Regions from separate parts of the Bradyrhizobium sp. JR4.1 genome, predicted to be linked through region 3. Evidence: predicted binding sites of a transcription regulator. Region 3 holds the regulator's gene; each other region holds the start of a gene.

Region 1 (2,271 bases), on a different contig from region 3:
GCCGCGGGCATCGCCAGCCTTCCCGCAGGGAACGCGCTGGACTTCCTGGCGCACTGGATGGTGTCGTGGCTGATCGCATGGGCGGCGATGCTGCCGATCGTGCTGCTCGCGGCGCCGGTGATCCGCGCCTTCTCGCTGCGCCTGACGCAGGACGAGGGCGGTTCGCAAACCGGCTGGCCGGTATGAAATCGGCAAGAAAATCCGAATGAAAATCAGCATGAAAAAACCCCGCTTGGGAGAACCAAGCGGGGAGAAGGTTATTGGAGGCTGAGGTGCTGGGCTGCAACACCATAGCCAGGCGACCCTAGCCGGCTCAGCTTACGACAGCCTGACAAGGCCCGACGGTGACAGCGAAAGCCGGAGCTCGGGGGCCGCACACTGGCCCTGCACCGGTCCCAATTTCGACATCCGTTCGCACAACTCAGGACACAACCGCAGGCGAGATTTCGCAGCGACGGTGCTGCCATGGGGGAAACGTGGCGCACCGGCAACGGGGTGGCATCATGGACAACGTAGAGCGGTCATTCGCCGCCGCGACGGCGGCTGGCTTCGTCGTGCTGGTGATCGGCATCGGATTGCTGGTTCTGCTGTAGGCGGGGTTGGGTGCCGGGAGACGGCTCCGGGGTGGAAGGGCCCATGCGCGCCTTTCAAAAACGCGAAAACAACCCCATGCACAGTAGCCCGCCTACGAATTCCATCGTTCAATCAATGACTTACTGGTAGTATTTAGATACCATATGGACTCGGACTCGCCTCCATGGCCGTCCGAATCCCGATTCCCGTGCCGATCTCCTTTGAGATCAAAGGGCGCTGCTCCGGGATCGTCGCCAGCGCGTTGCCGCTGGCAAACACCGCCGCCTGCCGAGTCGGCAAGCGGGCCTCGGTCAGCTCCTAAGCGCTCGTCCTCGCGGCCTAATGAACCTTGATCGCGTCCAGCGGCAAATGCAGCTCGGCGGCACGCTCTTCGCGATCCTTCTTGCGGAACTCATTTTCCTTACGCTCGAACTTGATCATCTCCTCCCGCGCCGCCTCCAGCAGCGGATTGCGCCGGGTCGTATCGTGATGCGTGTTGTTCGTCATGACTGAGGTCCCCAGAGTTGCGGTCCCGTCCAAGAGTCCGATGCAAGACTCCCATGCAAGAGTCCCATCCCAGAAAAGGCCGCAGACCGCGAAAAGGTTCGGTGCCGCAGGATTACGGAATTCTGACGGCGCGCGGGGCATCCGTCTTTGATGCGCGTCATTTGAAGCGCAAATCCGCAAAAGAACATATTGCGAACCTAGAACAAATAGGGTACATTGATTTTATCGCCGCGCCGCCCCGCCAGCCGTTTGTCCCTCTAGCGAATCCTCGCCATAAGGAGCACGACCCAATGTCCACCACTGCCCTGCGTATCGTCGAAGGATCTTCCATGGACAAGAGTAAAGCTCTGGCCGCCGCGCTCTCCCAGATCGAGCGGCAGTTCGGCAAGGGCTCGGTGATGAAGCTCGGCAAGAACGACCGTTCGATGGATGTCGAGGCGGTCTCTTCGGGTTCGTTGGGGCTCGATATCGCGCTCGGGATCGGCGGCCTGCCGAAGGGGCGTGTCGTGGAGATCTACGGGCCGGAATCCTCGGGCAAGACCACGCTGGCGCTGCACACGGTGGCGGAAGGGCAGAAGAAGGGCGGCATCTGCGCCTTCATCGACGCCGAGCACGCGCTCGACCCGGTCTATGCACGCAAACTGGGCGTCAACATCGACGAACTCCTGATTTCCCAGCCGGACACCGGCGAGCAGGCGCTGGAAATCTGCGACACGCTGGTGCGCTCCGGCGCGGTCGACGTGCTGGTGATCGATTCGGTCGCGGCCCTGGTGCCGAAGGCCGAACTCGAGGGTGAGATGGGCGATGCGCTGCCGGGTCTGCAGGCTCGTCTGATGAGCCAAGCGCTGCGCAAGCTGACGGCGTCCATCAACAAGTCCAATACCATGGTGATCTTCATCAACCAGATCCGCATGAAGATCGGTGTGATGTATGGCTCGCCGGAAACCACCACCGGCGGCAACGCGCTGAAATTCTATGCCTCCGTCCGCCTCGATATCCGCCGCATCGGCGCGATCAAGGAGCGCGACGAAGTGGTCGGCAACACCACGCGCGTCAAGGTCGTCAAGAACAAGCTGGCGCCGCCCTTCAAGCAGGTCGAGTTCGACATCATGTACGGCGAGGGCGTCTCCAAGATGGGCGAGATCCTCGATCTCGGCGTCAAGGCCGGCATCGTTGAGAAATCCGGCGCCT
Region 2 (2,271 bases), on a different contig from region 3:
CGAGCTCGCGGGTTGCCTCCGCCACGACGCCGCCCGGCTGAGTTACCTCGACGGCGAAGCTGCGGAAGTCCGGCAGCTTCAGCTCCTTCTTCAGAAGGCCGCCATTGGCGTGCGGATTGGCGCCCATGCGGCGATTGCCTTCGGGCGCGAGCGCCTGGAGCTCGGCAATCAGAGCGCCGTTGGCGTCGAACAGATTTTCCGGCTCGTAGCTGCGCATCCAGTCTTCGAGAATCTTCAGATGCGCCGGATTCTCGCGGCAGTTCGCGACCGGCACCTGATGCGCCCGCCAAAAACCTTCGACCTTCTTGCCGTCGACTTCCTTGGGGCCGGTCCAGCCCTTCGGGCTGCGCAGCACGATCATCGGCCAGCGCGGGCGTTCGATGCTCTTGCGGCCGTCGCGGGCGTGCTGCTGGATCGACCGGATGCTGGCGAACGCGACATCCAGCGCGTCCGCCATGGCCTGATGCATCGGCTTGGGATCGTCGCCCTCGACGAACAGCGGCTCGTGGCCGAGCCCGCGGAACAGATTGCGGATCTCGTCGTCGCGCATCCGCCCGAGCACGGTCGGATTAGCAATCTTGTAACCGTTGAGATGCAGGATCGGCAGCACCGCACCGTCATGGGCGGGATTGAGGAACTTGTTGGAGTGCCAGGACGCGGCGAGCGGGCCGGTCTCGGCCTCGCCGTCGCCGACGACACAGGCGACGATCAGGTCGGGATTGTCGAAGGCCGCGCCATAGGCATGCACCAGCGCGTAGCCGAGCTCGCCGCCTTCGTGGATCGAGCCGGGCGTTTCCGGCGCCGCGTGACTCGGGATGCCGCCGGGGAAGGAGAACTGTCTGAACAGCTTGCGCAATCCGTCGGCATCGCGCGCGATATCGGGATAGATCTCGCTGTAGCTGCCTTCGAGATAGGTGTTGGCGACCATGCCGGGGCCGCCGTGGCCGGGACCGCAGACATAGATCACGCTCAGGTCCAGCGCGCGGATGACGCGGTTGAGATGGGCGTAAATGAAGTTCAACCCGGGCGTCGTGCCCCAATGGCCGAGCAAACGCGGCTTGATGTGCTCGGGCCGTAACGGCTCGCGCAGCAGCGGATTGTCGAGCAGGTAGATCTGCCCGACGGAGAGATAGTTCGCGGCGCGCCAGTAGCGGTCGAGCAGATCGAGGTCGCTGCTCGCTGCGGCCAATTGTTGTTGATTTGTCATGTTCCTGCCGACCTTCACCCGGGATCGTCACCAACCGAGTTCCGGCGAGATCGATCCTTCGGCAGCATCAAACGGGATCGCCGTGACGCCACTGTTGCGTGAGGTCAAAAGCGGGCGCGCGAAGTTTGGGCAGCTCTACTGTGCATGGGGTTGTTTTCACGTTTTTCGTTTGTGTTCTTGATTTGTTCCTTTGGCGTGCTATCTTTGCTTCATGAGTCCAGCATCCTCTCATGCTCTCAAGCACCCGCCGGTCACGGCGCCCTCCGAGCCGGCGGGTGCGCCTTCTGACTTCCCTGAGCTGGCGGTCGCCATCGACCGCCAGCGCAGGCGAGGCCGGGGCGCGCAGTCCAACGCCAGCGGCCGGTTCGAGGCCGAGGCGCGCGTCGCATTCGACGATGGCTGGCAAAGCCTTGAAGAACTGCCTCCGTTCAAGACCACGGTCGGGATCGACACCTCGCGCAAGGTGATTACCCGCAACGATTCTCCCGACATCGGCTTCGATCGTTCGATCAATCCCTACCGCGGCTGCGAGCACGGCTGCGTTTATTGCTTCGCGCGGCCGACCCATGCCTATCTCGGCCTGTCGCCGGGGCTCGACTTCGAGTCGAAGCTGTTCGTGAAGCCCGAGGCGCCGGCGCTGCTCGAGAAGGAGCTTGCAGCGCCGGGCTACGAGCCGCGGATGATCGCGATCGGCACCAACACCGATCCCTATCAGCCGATCGAACGCGAGCGCAAAATCATGCGCGGCATTCTGGAGGTGCTGGAGCGCGCCGGCCATCCCGTCGGGATCGTCACAAAGTCGGCGCTGGTGACCCGCGACATCGACATTCTCGCGCGCATGGCCAAGCGCAACCTCGCCAAGGTCGGGATCTCCGTGACCTCGCTCGATCCGAAATTGGCGCGCACCATGGAGCCGCGGGCGTCCACGCCGCCGAAGCGGCTGGAGGCGCTGAAGCAGCTTTCCGAGGCCGGCATTCCGACCACCGTCATGGTCGCCCCCGTCATCCCCGCGCTGAACGATTCCGAGATCGAGCGCATCCTGGACGCCGCCGCTCATGCCGGCG
Region 3 (2,271 bases):
CCGGAATGAATTATCCGCACCTTGCCGTTTTCAGGCGTCCGAAGGTCGCGATTCTCGCCACCGGCGACGAGCTGGTGATGCCGGGCACCACGCCCGGCCACGGCCAGATCGTCTATTCCAACGGTTACGCCCTGCACGCGCTCGCCCGCAGCGAGGGCGCCGAGACCATCGACCTCGGTATTGCCGCCGACACGCTGGAGGCGACCACCGCGGGCATCCGCCGCGCCCGTGAGAGCGGCGCCGACATCCTGATCACGACCGGCGGCGCATCAGTCGGCGACCACGATCTGGTCCAGCAGGCACTGAGGGACGAAGGCATCGCGATGGCGTTCTGGAAGATCGCGATGCGGCCAGGCAAGCCGATGATGCATGGGCGCCTCGGCGCAATGGGTGTGATCGGCCTGCCGGGCAATCCCGTATCGTCCTACGTGTGCGCTTTCCTGTTCATGGTGCCGCTGATTCGCGCCCTGTCGGGCCGTTCAGTGATTCACCATCGCCGCGAACGCGCCGTGCTCGGCCGCGGCGTCGGCGCCAACGACCAGCGCGAGGACTATCTGCGCGCGCATCTGGAGGAGCGTGACGATGGCACACGCGTCGTTCTTCCCGTCAACCATCAGGACTCTTCGCTGCTTGCGAATCTCGCTGCAGCACAGGTACTTCTCGTGCGCGCACCATTCGCGCCGAAGGCCGAAGCCGGCACAGCTTGCGAAGTGTTGCGGCTCCCCGTCTGAGCACCCCCGCAACGCGCGTTCCGCGGAGTTTGCTCTGTTCACGGTAAATTAAGCAGTTGCGGAACATGTATCGAACATATAGTGTCCGTTCATGATTTGTTTCGAGCATGTAGCGGCTTATTGCCGAATTCTGCGTCTCGGAATCGGACGACATCAACCGGGGGACTTTGGTCGAGATGTTAACGCGCAAACAATACGAGCTTCTGCGGTTCATCAGTGAACGTCTGAAGGAAAGCGGCGTGCCGCCCTCCTTCGACGAGATGAAGGATGCGCTCGATCTGCGCTCGAAGTCGGGCATCCATCGCCTGATCACGGCGCTCGAGGAGCGTGGCTTCATCCGACGCCTGCCCAACCGCGCCCGTGCGATTGAAGTCATCAAGCTGCCGGAGCTCCAGGCAGCCGCCGGCAGCCGCCGCGGCTTCACCCCGAGCGTCATCGAGGGCAATCTCGGCAAGGTGCGTGCGGGCTCCAGCCTGCCCGCGGACGAGGGCGAACGCCCCGTGGCGGTACCGGTGATGGGCCGCATCGCGGCCGGCACGCCGATCGAGGCGTTGCAGACACGCAGCCACACCATCAGCGTACCGCCCGACATGCTCGGCTCGGGCGAACATTACGCGCTGGAAGTGCGCGGTGATTCCATGGTTGATGCCGGCATCCTTGACGGCGACATGGCGCTGATTCAGCGCAACGAGAGCGCCGATACCGGCGACATCGTGGTGGCGCTGATCGACGACGAGGAAGCGACGCTGAAGCGCTTCCGCCGTCGCGGCGCCTCGATCGCGCTCGAGCCCGCCAACGCTGCATATGAGGTCCGCATCCTGCCGCCCAATCGGGTGAAGATTCAGGGCAAGCTGATCGGGCTTTACCGGAAGTACTGATACCGGACGTACTTGATACCTGGAGAAGTTGGCGCCTCGCGCGCTTCCGATCGGCATCGCCGGTCAGAGATTGGAGCGGATCATCGTCCGCTCCGGCTGGATAGTCTTTCTGGTTCTGCACAGACTATCCGGCCCCTCCTCCGGCGCTGGCTCCTCGCGACGCCCACGAAGCAGCACCGAAACAGCACCGCTTCGCGGCTCGGGTGTGCGAGGAAACAGCGACCAGCGATCGAGGTCGTTGCACCAGCCGGCAAGATTCGCGCATGCGCCTCCCGAATGCATCGCAACTCGCTTTGTTCCTATTGAATTCGGGAAAGATAATGTGATCGCGGCTTGCGGAAACCAGCCGCAGATTTGCCCACAACCGAGCAGAGCTTTCGTGCTTCAACTCTGATAGAGGCCTGCGCCTCGATAAGAGACGCGGGTTGCTATCCCAGCATGAGGAGCACCCGATGTGTGACTACAGCCTGCATGCCGTCGCGTCGCGCCCCGCCGAAGTCGGCGAGACGATCGTCTCGACAAATTTCCGCGGCACCTCGACGCGCGGCTTCGCCTCCGCAGCCGATCCGTCTGTTGCCGTCTGCCTGCTGCCGGGAACGGAGCTCGCCTTCGCAGACGACGTCCGCTACGACAATCGCTGGATCTGGACGCGGACCATCAAT

Evidence for each region. Region 3 encodes LexA, which represses DNA repair genes until DNA is damaged. Its sites were predicted from a motif close to TGTTCNNNNTGTGTTCNG; they were not measured.
Region 1: the regulator LexA is predicted to act here: its motif matches at 1,279-1,296, upstream of recA (recombinase RecA).
Region 2: the regulator LexA is predicted to act here: its motif matches at 1,380-1,397, upstream of ABIB90_RS24770 (PA0069 family radical SAM protein).

What each region holds. Positions count from the first base shown of each region.
Region 1 is NZ_JBEPRY010000026.1:62,919-65,189, forward strand. It holds gene ABIB90_RS34280 (DUF2798 domain-containing protein) at 1-186, shown strand, start outside; gene ABIB90_RS34285 (hypothetical protein) at 913-1,080, opposite strand; gene recA (recombinase RecA) at 1,371-2,271, shown strand, end outside.
Region 2 is NZ_JBEPRY010000014.1:16,423-18,693, forward strand. It holds gene ABIB90_RS24765 (phosphoketolase family protein) at 1-1,207, opposite strand, end outside; gene ABIB90_RS24770 (PA0069 family radical SAM protein) at 1,419-2,271, shown strand, end outside.
Region 3 is NZ_JBEPRY010000003.1:10,472-12,742, reverse strand. It holds gene ABIB90_RS08520 (molybdopterin molybdotransferase MoeA) at 1-731, shown strand, start outside; gene lexA (transcriptional repressor LexA) at 908-1,609, shown strand; gene ABIB90_RS08510 (hypothetical protein) at 2,062-2,271, shown strand, end outside.